3 regions of the Streptomyces sp. NPDC048288 genome follow, and region 1 is predicted to be linked to each of the others. Evidence: predicted binding sites of a transcription regulator. Region 1 holds the regulator's gene; each other region holds the start of a gene.
The links. The regulator HrcA, encoded in region 1, represses chaperone genes, less so after heat shock. The targets are predictions, from matches to a motif close to TTNGCACTCNGNNNNNCNGAGTGCNAA.
Positions count from the first base shown of each region.

Region 2: a site for HrcA is predicted at 1,539-1,565, ahead of groL (chaperonin GroEL). Genes of this name have one in related genera too.
Region 3: a site for HrcA is predicted at 1,669-1,695, ahead of groES (co-chaperone GroES). Genes of this name have one in related genera too.

Region 1 is NZ_JBICZD010000001.1:243,458-248,214, reverse strand. Features, by position in the region: gene ACGFZS_RS01060 (nitronate monooxygenase) at 1-886, opposite strand, end outside; gene dnaJ (molecular chaperone DnaJ) at 997-2,133, opposite strand; gene hrcA (heat-inducible transcriptional repressor HrcA) at 2,134-3,150, opposite strand; gene ACGFZS_RS01045 (MBL fold metallo-hydrolase) at 3,323-4,045, shown strand; gene ACGFZS_RS01040 (DUF3097 domain-containing protein) at 4,080-4,757, shown strand, end outside.
Region 2 is NZ_JBICZD010000013.1:194,974-199,730, forward strand. Features, by position in the region: gene thrC (threonine synthase) at 1-417, shown strand, start outside; gene ACGFZS_RS38700 (MoaD/ThiS family protein) at 462-737, shown strand; gene ACGFZS_RS38705 (cold-shock protein) at 1,219-1,425, shown strand; gene groL (chaperonin GroEL) at 1,729-3,351, shown strand; gene ACGFZS_RS38715 (tyrosine-protein phosphatase) at 3,557-4,615, shown strand.
Region 3 is NZ_JBICZD010000003.1:518,996-523,752, reverse strand. Features, by position in the region: gene ACGFZS_RS13625 (polysaccharide deacetylase family protein) at 1-802, shown strand, start outside; gene ACGFZS_RS13620 (polysaccharide deacetylase family protein) at 799-1,605, shown strand; gene groES (co-chaperone GroES) at 1,842-2,150, shown strand; gene groL (chaperonin GroEL) at 2,269-3,894, shown strand; gene ACGFZS_RS13605 (hypothetical protein) at 4,195-4,635, shown strand; gene ACGFZS_RS13600 (KGGVGR-motif variant AAA ATPase) at 4,632-4,757, shown strand, end outside.

The DNA of each region.
Region 1 (4,757 bases):
CCGGGTAGGCGGCGGGCGCGTACGGCCCGTGCTCGCGCAGGAAGCGGTTGACGAGCCCGCGGGCGGGCCGCCCGGAGAAGGCCCGGGTCAGTTCCGTGCGGACGAACAAGGGGTTGGTCAGGGCCTGCTTGTGGATGTCGGCGGCGCCGGACTCCGGGGTGGCGAGGAAGGCCGTACCCAGCTGGGCGGCGCTCGCGCCCGCCGCGAGCACGGCGGCGATCTGGCTGCCGCGCATGATCCCGCCGGCGGCGACCACCGGGATGCCCACGGTCTCCCGTATCTGGCCGATCAGCGACAGCAGCCCGATCCCGGCTCCGTCGTTCTCGGCGATGTCCCGGTGGGTGCCCTGATGCCCGCCGGCCTCGACGCCCTGCGCGATCACCGCGTCCGCCCCGGCCCGCTCGACGGCGAGGGCCTCCTCGGCGGTGGTCGCCGTGACCAGGGTGAGGGTTCCGGCCCGGCGCAGGGACTCCAGCACCTCGCGGGTCGGCACACCGAAGTGGAAGGAGACGACGGCCACCGGGTTGTCGAGGAGTACGGCAAGCTTCGCGTCGTACCCGTCGTCCCGGCCGCTGTCCGGGTCGCCGAGCTCGGTCTCGTACCAGGCGGCCTCACCGGCCAGCTGGTGCGCGTACAGCTCCACGGCGCCGGACTCCGCGTACTCCGGCTGCGGCATGAACAGGTTCACGCCGAAGGGGCGGCCGGTCAGCCCCCGCAGTTGCTTGATCTCCTGGTACATCCCGTCGGCGGTCTTGTACCCGGCGGCGAGGAAACCCAGCCCGCCCGCCTCGGACACGGCGGCGGCCAGCTGCGGGACGGAGACCCCGCCGGCCATGGGGGCCTGCACGATCGGAAAGGGGAAGAGATCGGTCAGTGCGGAGGACATGACGGCATGTTGTCACGTCCTCCGAACAAGACCGAATCGGGTCGCCTCTTTGGCACATGCCACATATCGCGGCGGCACGACCCCTCCGCGACCCGCCGCGGGCGCCCCCGTCAACGCCCGTTGAACGCGTCCTTCAGCCGGCTGAACAGGCCCTGCTGCCCCGGCTGGAACTGCCCCGTGGGCCGCTCCTCGCCGCGCAGCTTCGCCAGCTCGCGCAGGAGGCGTTCCTGCTCGGGGTCGAGCTTGGTCGGGGTCATCACCTCGACGTGGACGATCAGGTCGCCCCGGCCGCCGCCCCGCAGATGCGTGACACCGCGCCCGTGCAGCGGGATCGACTGCCCGGACTGGGTGCCCGGCCGGATGTCGACCTCCTCCATGCCGTCCAGCGTCTCCAGCGGCACCTTCGTGCCGAGCGAGGCCGCCGTCATCGGGATCGTCACCGTGCAGTGCAGGTCGTCGCCGCGCCGCTGGAACGTGGAGTGCGGCAGCTCGTGGATCTCGACGTACAGGTCACCGGCGGGACCGCCGCCGGGCCCGACCTCGCCCTCACCGGCGAGCTGGATCCGGGTGCCGTTGTCGACACCGGCGGGGATCTTCACGGTCAGCGTCCGCCGCGACCGCACCCGCCCGTCGCCCGCGCACTCGGGGCACGGCGTCGGCACGACCGTGCCGAACCCCTGGCACTGCGGGCAGGGCCGCGAGGTCATGACCTGGCCGAGGAAGGACCGCGTCACCTGCGAGACCTCACCACGGCCCCGGCACATGTCACACGTCTGGGCGGAGGTGCCCGGCGCCGCGCCCTCACCGTTACAGGTGTTGCAGACGATCGCCGTGTCGACCTGGATGTCCTTGGTCGTACCGAAAGCGGCCTCGTCCAGCTCCACCTCGATCCGGATCATCGCGTCCTGGCCGCGCCGCGTACGCGACCTCGGCCCACGCTGGGACGCCGTACCGAAGAACGCGTCCATGATGTCGGAGAAGTTCCCGAAGCCACCGGCCCCGAAGCCGCCCGCGCCCGCGCCGCCCGCCTGCGAGAGCGGGTCGCCGCCGAGGTCGTAGACCTGCTTCTTCTGCGGGTCCGAGAGCACCTCGTAAGCGGCGTTGATCTCCTTGAACCGCTCCTGGGTCTTCGGGTCCGGGTTGACGTCCGGGTGCAGCTCGCGCGCGAGCCGACGGAAGGCCTTCTTGATCTCTTCCTGCGACGCGTCGCGGCGCACGCCGAGAACGGCGTAGTAGTCCGTGGCCACTTACGACTCCGCCAGGATCTGTCCGACGTACCGTGCCACCGCTCGTACCGCTCCCATCGTTCCCGGGTAATCCATGCGGGTCGGTCCGACCACGCCGAGTTTGGCGAGTGCCTCGCCGCCCGAACCGTAACCGACCGACACCACGGACGTGGAGTTGAGTCCCTCATAGGCGTTCTCGTGACCGATACGTACGGTCATGCCCGAATCCCCCGCCTCGCCAAGGAGCTTGAGAAGAACGACATGTTCCTCCAGGGCCTCCAGGACGGGCCGGATCATGAGGGGAAAGTCATGCCCGAAGCGGGTGAGATTGGCGGTGCCGCCGATCACCAGCCGCTCCTCGTTCTCCTCGACGAGCGTCTCCAGCAGCGTGGAGAGCACCGCCGAGACCGTGCCGCGGTCCTCGACGTCGAAGGCGTCCGGCAGATCCTCCACCAGCCGGGGCACGTCCGAGAACCGGCGCCCCGCGACCCGGCTGTTCAGCCGCGCCCGCAGATCCGCCAGCGACGTCTCCCCGAAGGGTGCCGGGCAGTCGACCATCCGCTGCTCGACCCGCCCGGTGTCGGTGATCAGCACCAGCATCAGCCGGGCCGGAGCCAGTGACAGCAGCTCCACGTGGCGCACGGTGGACCGCGTCAGCGACGGATACTGCACCACCGCCACCTGCCGCGTCAGCTGCGCCAGCAGCCGCACGGTCCGCGCGACGACGTCGTCGAGGTCGACGGCGCCGTCGAGGAAGTTCTGGATCGCCCGCCGCTCGGGCGCGCTCATCGGCTTGACGCCGGCGAGCTTGTCGACGAACAGCCGGTAGCCCTTGTCGGTCGGGATCCGCCCGGCGCTGGTGTGCGGCTGGGCGATGTACCCCTCGTCCTCCAGGGCGGCCATGTCGTTGCGCACGGTCGCCGGGGAGACCCCGAGGTTGTGCCGCTCGGTCAGCGCCTTCGACCCGACCGGCTCCTCGGTGCCGACATAGTCCTGGACGATGGCGCGCAATACCTGAAGCCTGCGTTCACTCAGCATCCAGCGCCACACCTCCAGAAAGTCGTGCCCGCGGCCTTTCGGGTCCTTCGGGTCTTTCGTCTGGCACTCTGCGATCCCGAGTGCCAACATCCCCGGCCCAGTGTACGGCCGTCGGGTACTGACTGGGCAAGGTCGGTCAGGACCCGTGACGTTCTACGGCTAGCGTCGCGGCATGACGGTGACTTGGGAAGAGCTGGGGTGGGAGCGGGTGGCCGAAGGCGTCGGCCGGTGCCGGCTGCCGGGCTGGGACTGCACGGCGGGGCTGGTCCTCGGTCCGGGCGCGGTCCTGATGGTGGACGCCGGGTCCAGCCTGGCGGAGGGCGCGCGGTTGCGTACGGAGGCGCAGGCGCTGGCCGGGCGCCGTGTGACCCATCTCGCGCTCACCCACCCCCACTTCGACCACGTCTTCGGCACGCCCGCCTTCGCGGGCACCGACCTGTACGCGGCGGCGGGCGCGGAGGCCGTCTTCGCCCACGACCGCGAGGCGCTGCGCCTGGACGCGGTCCACAACGGCCTCCCGGCCCCCGAGGCCGAGGAGGCGGCCGACGCCCTCCCACTGCCGCGCCGCCCGGTCTCCGGCGAGCGGGCCCTCGACCTGGGCGGCGGCCGCCGGGCCCTGCTGGCCGACGTGGGCCCCGGCCACACCTCCCACGATCTCGCGGTCCTCGTCCCCGGCGACCCGCCGGTGGTCTTCTGCGGCGACCTGGTGGAGGAGTCCGGCGATCCCCAGGCCGGCCCCGACGCCGTACCGTCCCGCTGGCCCGCGGCCCTGGACCGCCTGCTGTCGCTCGGCGGTGACGACGCCCGGTACGTCCCCGGTCACGGAGCGGTGGTCGACGCGGCGTTCGTACGGGCCCAGCGCGACGCCCTGGCGGCCCGCTTCGGCGTGTCGTAGGCGCACCCGTTCGGCTTCTCCTATCGTCATCCGAATGCGCCAGTACTCCGCCGACCTGACCCCGCCGTGGAAGAAGCCGAAGCCGGCGCCGGAGGTGGCCGCCGAACCCGGCCTGGTGGTGGAGGAGCCCGGCACCGGGTTCTGCGGCGCGGTGATCCGCTGCGAGGCGGGCACGGTCACCCTGGAGGACCGCTTCGGCAAGCACCGCGTCTTCCCTCTGGAGCCGCGCGGCTTCCTCCTGGAGGGACAGGTCGTCACCCTGGTACGGCCCGCGTCCGCGGGTCCGGCACGCCCGTCCCGTACCGCCTCCGGCTCGGTCGCCGTCCCCGGCGCCCGCGCGCGTGTCGCCCGCGCGGGCCGCATCTACGTGGAGGGCCGCCACGACGCGGAACTCGTCGAGAAGGTCTGGGGCGACGACCTGCGCATCGAGGGCGTGGTCGTCGAGTACCTGGAGGGCGTCGACGACCTCCCCTCCATCGTGGCCGAATTCGCCCCCGGCCCGGACGCCCGCCTGGGTGTCCTCGTCGACCACCTGCTCCCCGGCACCAAGGAGTGGCGCATCGCCCAGTCGGTCACCAGCGACCACGCCCTGGTCGTCGGCCACCCGTACATCGACATCTGGGAGGCCGTGAAACCGTCGTCCCTGGGCATCGAGGCGTGGCCGCGCGTCCCGCACGGCCAGGACTGGAAGACGGGCGTGTGCCGGGCGCTG
Region 2 (4,757 bases), on a different contig from region 1:
GCCGAGGGCTGCTCGCCGGTCTCGGTGGCCTTCAAGGGCGGCCACGACGTGGTCCGGCCGCAGAAGCCGAACACCATCGCCAAGTCCCTCGCCATCGGCAACCCGGCCGACGGTCCCTACGTCCTCGACATCGCCCGGCGCACGGGTGGTGCGGTGGAGGACGTCACCGACGAGCAGGTCGTCGACGCGATCAAGCTGCTCGCGCGGACCGAGGGCATCTTCGCGGAGACCGCCGGCGGAGTGACGGTTGGAGTCACCAAGAAGCTCATTGAGAATGGGCTCATCGATCCCTCGAAGTCGGTCGTTGTACTCAACACCGGTGATGGATTGAAGACGCTCGACGCGGTGGCGGGTACGGGTCTTACCGCGACCATTCGCCCGAATCTCGAGTCTTTCCACGAGGCCGGGCTCGCCTGAGTCCCCGAGAAATAGGGCGCTGCCCTGACCGGAGGTTTAAAGCCGTGAGCGTCACTGTTCGCATCCCCACCATCCTGCGCACCTACACCGGTGGCCAGGCCGAAGTCAGTGCCGAAGGTGCCACCCTCGGCGAGGTCATCACCGACCTGGAGAAGAACCACACGGGAATCTCCGCCCGCGTTCTCGACGACCAGGGCAAGCTGCGCCGGTTCGTCAATGTGTACGTCAATGACGACGACGTGCGCTTCGAGCAGGGCCTGGAGACCGCCACCCCGGACGGGGCCGGCGTCTCCATCATCCCGGCCGTCGCGGGCGGCTGAACGACCCCGCCGACCTGGCTGACCTGCTGACCTGATGGCCGTATGACCGAACATTACCTTCGGTAATACCCATCACCGAGTGTTCATCTGATTGCCCCCTCCGTGAGAGAAGCGGAGGGGGCAATTCTGTGTGGTTGAGCGCGGTACAGTTGGGGAACGCGGTCCTGATCTCCAGGTCGGGAGCCCCGTATTCGATACCGCGAGCCCGGCAAGAAGTAGCCAAAGTGTGCGGGTTCTTTGCGGCTTTTGCGGCTTATCTGGGGCCCGACTTGCCCTGAATTCGGCCGAATTCTCGCTACATTCCGGACCCTTCCCGTCCAGAATTCTCGTCCGATTGACCTGTTGCAGACGGCAGTTGGACAGATACATTCAGCCGCGGTCGACGCGTTCCGGCGCACGCCCCCAACCATTGGGGGGTGAGGTCTGACCCGGATCCGCGAAGTGTGGATCTGTGCAAGGGCCAGTAATAGGGGAGTTAGGCATGGCTCAGGGCACCGTCAAGTGGTTCAACGCGGAGAAGGGGTACGGCTTCATCGCGGTCGACGGTGGTGCGGATGTTTTCGTCCACTACAGCGCGATCCAGATGGACGGGTACCGCACCCTGGAAGAGGGTCAGCGAGTCGATTTCGAGATCTCGCAGGGCCAGAAGGGGCCGCAGGCGGACATGGTCCGGCTGGCGACCAGCTGAAGCACGCGCCGACTGACAGCGACGTTCTTCTGTACATCTTCGAAGGGCTCGTGCCTCCCGGGGCACGGGCCCTTCGGCATGCCCGGCCGCGCACGCCCGATCCCCGGGAGGCGCTTGCACTCGCCTACCCCGAGTGCTAATCATTGGCGTTAGCACTCTGAAGGTGAGAGTGACAAAGAAGGACCGGGTCGGTGAGGCCCGCAGGCCGGGTGGGGCAAGGAACCCACGGGTCGGCGAGCCGTCCGTCGCGGGCGCGGGCGCGGTCCTGAAGACTCACCCCCAGTCCTGGAGGGACCACTTCACATGGCCAAGATCATCGCGTTCGACGAGGAGGCGCGGCGCGGCCTCGAGCGCGGCATGAACCAGCTCGCGGACGCCGTCAAGGTGACGCTCGGCCCCAAGGGCCGCAACGTCGTCCTCGAGAAGAAGTGGGGCGCCCCCACGATCACCAACGATGGTGTCTCCATCGCCAAGGAGATCGAGCTCGAGGACCCGTACGAGAAGATCGGCGCCGAGCTGGTCAAGGAAGTCGCCAAGAAGACGGACGACGTCGCCGGTGACGGTACGACCACCGCGACCGTGCTCGCCCAGGCCCTGGTCAAGGAAGGCCTGCGCAACGTAGCCGCCGGCGCCAACCCGATGGCCCTCAAGCGCGGTATCGAGAAGGCCGTCGAGGCCGTCTCCGGTGCCCTCCTTGAGCAGGCGAAGGATGTCGAGACCAAGGAGCAGATCGCTTCGACGGCCTCCATCTCCGCCGCCGACACCCAGATCGGCGAGCTCATCGCCGAGGCCATGGACAAGGTCGGCAAGGAAGGCGTCATCACCGTCGAGGAGTCCCAGACCTTCGGTCTGGAGCTGGAGCTCACCGAGGGTATGCGCTTCGACAAGGGCTACATCTCGGCGTACTTCGCCACCGACATGGAGCGTATGGAGGCGTCCCTGGACGACCCGTACATCCTGATCGCCAACTCGAAGATCGGCTCCGTCAAGGACCTGCTCCCGCTCCTGGAGAAGGTCATGCAGTCGGGCAAGCCGCTGCTGATCATCGCCGAGGACGTCGAGGGCGAGGCCCTGTCGACCCTGGTCGTCAACAAGATCCGCGGCACCTTCAAGTCCGTCGCCGTCAAGGCCCCGGGCTTCGGCGACCGCCGCAAGGCGATGCTGAACGACATCGCCATCCTCACCGGCGGCGAGGTGATCTCCGAGGAGGTCGGCCTCAAGCTGGAGAACACCACCCTCGACCTGCTGGGCAAGGCCCGCAAGGTGGTCATCACCAAGGACGAGACCACCATCGTCGACGGCGCCGGCTCCTCCGAGCAGGTGCAGGGCCGGGTCAACCAGATCCGCGCCGAGATCGAGCAGTCCGACTCGGACTACGACCGCGAGAAGCTCCAGGAGCGCCTGGCCAAGCTCGCCGGTGGCGTCGCCGTCATCAAGGCCGGTGCCGCGACCGAGGTCGAGCTCAAGGAGCGCAAGCACCGCATCGAGGACGCCGTCCGCAACGCGAAGGCGGCCGTCGAGGAGGGCATCGTCGCCGGTGGTGGCGTGGCCCTCATCCAGGCCTCCTCGGTCTTCGAGAAGCTGGACCTGGAGGGTGACGAGCTGACCGGCGCCAACGCCGTGAAGCTCGCGCTGGAGGCCCCGCTCAAGCAGATCGCCGTCAACGGTGGTCTCGAGGGTGGCGTCATCGTCGAGAAGGTGCGCAACCTGCCCGTCGGCCACGGCCTGAACGCCGCGACCGGCGAGTACGTCGACATGATCGCCGAGGGCATCATCGACCCGGCGAAGGTGACCCGCTCTGCCCTGCAGAACGCCGCCTCCATCGCCGCGCTGTTCCTCACCACCGAGGCCGTCATCGCCGACAAGCCGGAGAAGGCCGCCGCGGCCGCTCCGGGCGGCATGCCGGGCGGTGACATGGACTTCTGATCCGGCACGGATCGGCTCGTCCTTTCCGAGGGCGGCACCCCCTGTTCACGACAGGGGGTGCCGCCCTCGGGCGTTTTTGCCGGCCGCGGTGGAGGGTGTTCGCGCCGGTCGGGGGAGTGGTGTGGCACAAACTGCCATCCATGCACATGCTGTCAGTCATCCGTCGTTCACCTCCCGGACGGTACGTGCACACAGCATCCGTCCCATGACGCTCATGAAGCCCTCCCTGCTCGCCGCCGTGGTCCTCGCCCTGACCGCGCCGGCCGCCGTCGCCGCCCCCGCCGCCGGCCACTCGCACTCGTCCCACCGCATCCCCTTCACGGCCGCGACCGTGACCGCGAACGACGACGGCTCGTACCACGTCGTCTGGACCGCGCCCGGGGTGCGCTCGGTCGCCGTCCGGGCCGACGGGCACGTGGTCGCGCGCGGCGGTGCCACTGGTGACGTCACCGTGAAGGGGCTGCCCGCCGCCGACCGGCAGTGGTTCGACCTCGTGCCCGAGCGCGGCGGCTCGCTGCACCTCGCCGACCGGCTCGTCAAGCTCGACGGCACGGTCAACTTCCGTGACGCGGGCGGTTACCGGACCGCCGACGGTCACTGGGTGAAGATGGGCGAGATCTACCGCTCCGACGCCCTGAACAAGCTCACCGCCGCCGACGTCGCCAAGCTCGGGCGGCTGGGCATCCGCGCCGACTACGACCTGCGGACCGAGTCGGAGCGGACCTCGGCGCCGGACGTCGTGCCGTCGTATGTGACATACCACGTCGCCGACGTGCTGGCCGGGTCCTCCATGACCACCACCATGCCGACCACCGAGGAAGCCGCCGTCCAGATGATGGTGGACGGCGAGAAGTACATGGTCAGCGGCGCCACCGCGCAGGCCGCGTACACCTCGGTCTTCGCGGGCGTGGCCGACGAGGACCAGCACGGGCTCGTCTACCACTGCACCGCCGGCAAGGACCGCACCGGCTGGTCCAGCGCCGCCCTGCTCACCGCGCTCGGCGTGCCCCGCGCCACGGTGATGACGGACTACCTCGCCAGCAACACCTACCGCGCGGCGGCCAACGCGGCCACGCTCGCCGCGATGACCCCGGCCCAGGCGAAGGTCTACAAGCCGCTCCTGGACGTCCGCGCCGAGTACCTGAACTCCGGCTTCCAGGAGGTCCACGACAAGTACGGCACCTTCGGCGCCTACCTGGACAAGGGGCTCGGCATCGACGCGAAGGAACTCCGCGCGCTGAAGCGGGATCTGCTCGTCGGCTAGCCGTACCGGCCGCGGGTCCGTGTCCCGGGTCACACGGCATCCGGGCGGGTGCCGGGAATGCTTACGTCCGGGCAGGTCGTTGTGGACGGAGGTGCACTCAATGCGTGTGCACATACCGACTGGTATACGACTCAGGTATACG
Region 3 (4,757 bases), on a different contig from region 1:
CGGCTGCGCGGGGCCCGACGGTTCCGCCGCCCGCCCCGCCGCCGGTCAGCAGCCGCACCGGAACGCCGCCGCCGAAGCCCACGCCGCCCTGGTGGCCGCCGCCAAGCGCTGGGGGCTGAACGCGGTCCCGCTGCGGCCCCCGGCCCCGCCGACGCAGAAGCCGAGGATCACCGCTCGCGACGGGTTCGAGGTGGACGGGCAGGTGGAGGACGAGCTGCCGCCGGTCTTCACCACGGTCCCGACGAAGCAGAAGGTCGTCTTCCTGACCATCGACGACGGCTCGGAGAAGGACCCGGCGTTCCTCCGCATGATGAGCGACCTGCGGATCCCCTACACCGCGTTCCTCAGCAACTACCTGGTCAAGGACGACTACGGCTACTTCCGGAAGATGCAGGCCGAGGGCCACACCCTCAACAACCACACCCTGACCCACCCCTACCTGCCGGGCCTGACCTACGAGGAGCAGAAGCACGAGATCTGCGGCATGCAGGAGATCATGAAGCGGGAGTTCGGCAAGGCCCCGACCGTCTTCCGCCCGCCCTACGGCAACTACAACGGCGACACCCTGCGCGCCGCCAGGACCTGCGGCATCAAGTACGCGCCGATCTGGGACGAGGAGGTGTTCGTCGACCACTGGGAGTACCGCGAGTGGGACCGCGGTCTGCACCCCGGTGACATCGTGCTCACGCACTTCCGGGGCCGCAGCGACTGGGACGGCACGATGGTCGACGACATGCGCCGCTTTCTGAACAAGGTCACGCGCGAGGGCTACGCGGTGGCGCGCCTGGAGGACTACCTGTGAGCCGCGCGAGGGCGACGGTGGCGTTCCTGGCCGCCGTCGCCCTCCTGCTCGCGGGCTGCGCCCAGTCCGTGGACCCCATCGAACGGCTCGGCAGGAAGGCGGCCGACGGGGTACGGCCGCACGGCCCGGCCGGCGAACAGGCCTACCGGCACTGGGGCCTGAGCGCGCCCCTGCCGGCCGCCCCGCGCCCGCCGTCCCACCCGCTCTCCTTCCGCTCGGCCCTCCCCCCGGTCGTCGACCACGTCCCCACCGCCGACCGGGTGGTCTTCCTGACCTACGACGACGGCGCCGAGAAGGACCCCCGCTTCGTGGACATGGTCCGCGAGCTGCGCCTGCCCGTGACGATGTTCCTCACGGACAGCGTGGTCGGCCCCGGCTACGGCCACTTCGCCCGGCTCCAGGCGGTCGGCGCGAGCGTCCAGAACCACACCCTCGACCACCCGGCCATGCCCGGGCTGCCCTACGCGGGCCAGCGTGCCGAGATCTGCGGACAGCAGGAGAAGCTGAAGTCCCGCTTCGGCATCCGCCCGTACCTCTTCCGCCCGCCCTACGGCACCTACGACACGACCACACTCCGCGCGGCGGCCGACTGCGGGGTGACGGCGGTGGTGCTCTGGCGGGCGGCGATGACGGCCGACACGCTCGCCTTCAGGAACGGCGAGAAGCAGCTCCGCCCCGGCGACATCGTCCTGGTCGGCCCCGACGAGGCCATGGGCCCGGCCCTGCGCGAACGCACGGCCCGGCTGCTGCGCCGGGTACAGGCGAGCGGGCTGACGGTGGGGCGCCTCGAGGACTACCTGTAGGCAGGTCACCGGCGGGTTCTCCGGTCCGGCGACCCGGTTTTTTCGGCGCCGCGCCACGGGCAACTGGCACTCCGCTTGACCGAGTGCTAATCGCGGTCATAGTCTCGGCTCTGGCACTCGGCAGATGAGAGTGCCAACAACGCGACGGGCAGGTCCGGCACCCGCGACGACGGATCCACCTGGTCGCCACCTCAGACAGTTAACCCCGTGAGATCTCCGAAGGGGGAGGTCGGATCGTGACGACCACCAGCTCCAAGGTTGCCATCAAGCCGCTTGAGGACCGCATCGTGGTCCAGCCGCTCGACGCCGAGCAGACCACGGCCTCCGGCCTGGTCATCCCGGACACCGCGAAGGAGAAGCCCCAGGAGGGCGCCGTCCTCGCCGTGGGCCCGGGCCGTTTCGAGAACGGCGAGCGCCTGCCGCTCGACGTCAAGGTCGGCGACATCGTGCTCTACAGCAAGTACGGCGGCACCGAGGTGAAGTACAACGGCGACGAGTACCTCGTCCTCTCGGCCCGCGACGTGCTCGCGATCATCGAGAAGTAGTTCACTCGAAGCACATCCTGCTGTGAACTGCGCCCCTGGCCCCCGCGATCTCATGAAGCCGGGCGTCGGGGGCGCGGCTCGTTTCACTCACGTTTTCCGAGAGGGCTGAACCGCTCCCATGGCGAAGATCCTGAAGTTCGACGAGGACGCCCGTCGCGCCCTTGAGCGCGGCGTCAACAAGCTTGCCGACACGGTGAAGGTGACGATCGGCCCCAAGGGCCGCAACGTCGTCATCGACAAGAAGTTCGGCGCCCCCACCATCACCAACGACGGTGTCACGATCGCCCGCGAGGTCGAGATCGAGGACCCGTACGAGAACCTCGGCGCGCAGCTGGTGAAGGAGGTGGCGACCAAGACCAACGACATCGCGGGTGACGGTACGACCACCGCCACCGTGCTGGCCCAGGCGCTGGTCCGCGAGGGCCTGAAGAACGTCGCCGCGGGTGCCTCCCCGGCCGCCCTGAAGAAGGGCATCGACGCCGCCGTCGCCGCCATCTCCGAGGACCTGCTCGCCACGGCCCGCCCGATCGAGGAGAAGTCCGACATCGCCGCCGTCGCCGCGCTGTCCGCCCAGGACACGCAGGTCGGCGAGCTCATCGCCGAGGCGATGGACAAGGTCGGCAAGGACGGTGTCATCACCGTCGAGGAGTCCAACACCTTCGGTCTGGAGCTGGACTTCACCGAGGGCATGGCCTTCGACAAGGGCTACCTGTCGCCGTACTTCGTGACGGACCAGGAGCGCATGGAGGCGGTCCTGGAGGACCCCTACATCCTCATCAACCAGGGCAAGATCTCCTCCATCGCGGACCTGCTGCCGCTGCTGGAGAAGATCATCCAGGGCAACGCCTCGAAGCCGCTGCTGATCATCGCCGAGGACGTGGACGGCGAGGCGCTCTCCACCCTCGTGGTCAACAAGATCCGCGGCACCTTCAACGCGGTCGCGGTCAAGGCCCCCGGCTTCGGCGACCGCCGCAAGGCGATGCTGGAGGACCTGGCGATCCTCACCGGCGCCACGGTCATCTCCGAGGAGGTCGGCCTCAAGCTCGACCAGGTCGGCCTGGACGTGCTGGGCTCCGCCCGCCGTGTCACGGTCACCAAGGACGACACCACGGTCGTCGACGGTGCCGGTGACTCCGGCGCGGTCACCGGCCGCGTCGCCCAGATCAAGGCCGAGATCGAGAACACCGACTCCGACTGGGACCGCGAGAAGCTCCAGGAGCGCCTCGCGAAGCTGGCCGGCGGCGTGTGCGTGATCAAGGTCGGCGCCGCCACCGAGGTGGAGCTGAAGGAGAAGAAGCACCGTCTGGAGGACGCCATCTCCGCGACCCGCGCCGCGGTCGAGGAGGGCATCGTCTCCGGTGGTGGCTCCGCGCTGGTCCACGCCGCGAAGGTGCTGGAGGACGGCCTCGGCAAGACCGGCGACGAGGCGACCGGTGTCGCCGTCGTCCGCCGCGCCGTCGTCGAGCCGCTGCGCTGGATCGCCGAGAACGCCGGCCTGGAGGGCTACGTCATCACCTCCAAGGTCGCCGAGCTCGACAAGGGCCAGGGCTTCAACGCCGCCACCGGCGAGTACGGCGACCTGGTCAAGGCCGGCGTCATCGACCCGGTCAAGGTCACCCGCTCCGCCCTGGAGAACGCCGCCTCCATCGCCTCCCTCCTCCTGACGACCGAGACCCTGGTCGTCGAGAAGAAGGAAGAGGAAGAGCCCGCCGCGGCCGGCCACTCCCACGGCCACGCCCACTGACGTACGGCAGTACGGCAGACGGCTGAACTGAGGCCCGTCACCCGAGTGGTGGCGGGCCTCAGTGCACCGCACGTTCGTGAGGGCGGCTGTGATGCCCGCTGAGCCTGGAGGCCGAGGCCTCCTTGTCACCCATCGCACTGTCACTCGTCATGTGGTGCGTCTGCGAACGCAGAGAGGGACTGGGCGTGAAGTGCGCATGCCGCTTACGCCCGTTACGGGCTACGCCATTTGAGTCATCAACCCTCTATGATCCGTCGAGTGTCGGGGAATTCAGCAGAGCACCACTACGCTCACGCCGCCGTGCGGCACTACGAGGACGGCATTTTCCTCCAAGACGGAGCGCGGTTGTCCAACGCCGACCATCACTACGGCTTTGCGGTCGAGTGCGCCCTCAAGAGTCTGCTGCTCCGCTTCACCGTCGCGACGGTTGACCCCAAGAAGCTTGGAGGGCCGCCGTCCAAATCTCCCTGGATCAAGGATCCGGTGACTGGTAAGGCAGCCCACAGCTATAGCCACCTGCCTTGGGTAGCCACCGACGTGGCTCTTCTGACGCATGGCAGATCGGCGACTCGGCTGGCCGCTGCGCTCGGCGGGCTGAACGCTTTCGATGCCTGGTCGGTCGACGATCGCTACCTCGACGGCAGCAACGTTGTCGAGGCCGACGTGCAACAGCGGCGTAGCGTGGCCCAGAACATACTCAGCCTGCATGAGCAGGCACTGATCACTGGAAGGCTGCCGTGACTCTCGCCCCCGAACCGGTTGACCGGCCGGTCCGCTTCGCAGAGGCGCGTCTTCGTGCGCTGGCCCTCGCACACGAGATCGCGGCTGCGGAGCTGGACGTCCTGGCTGTACGGGATGTTCTG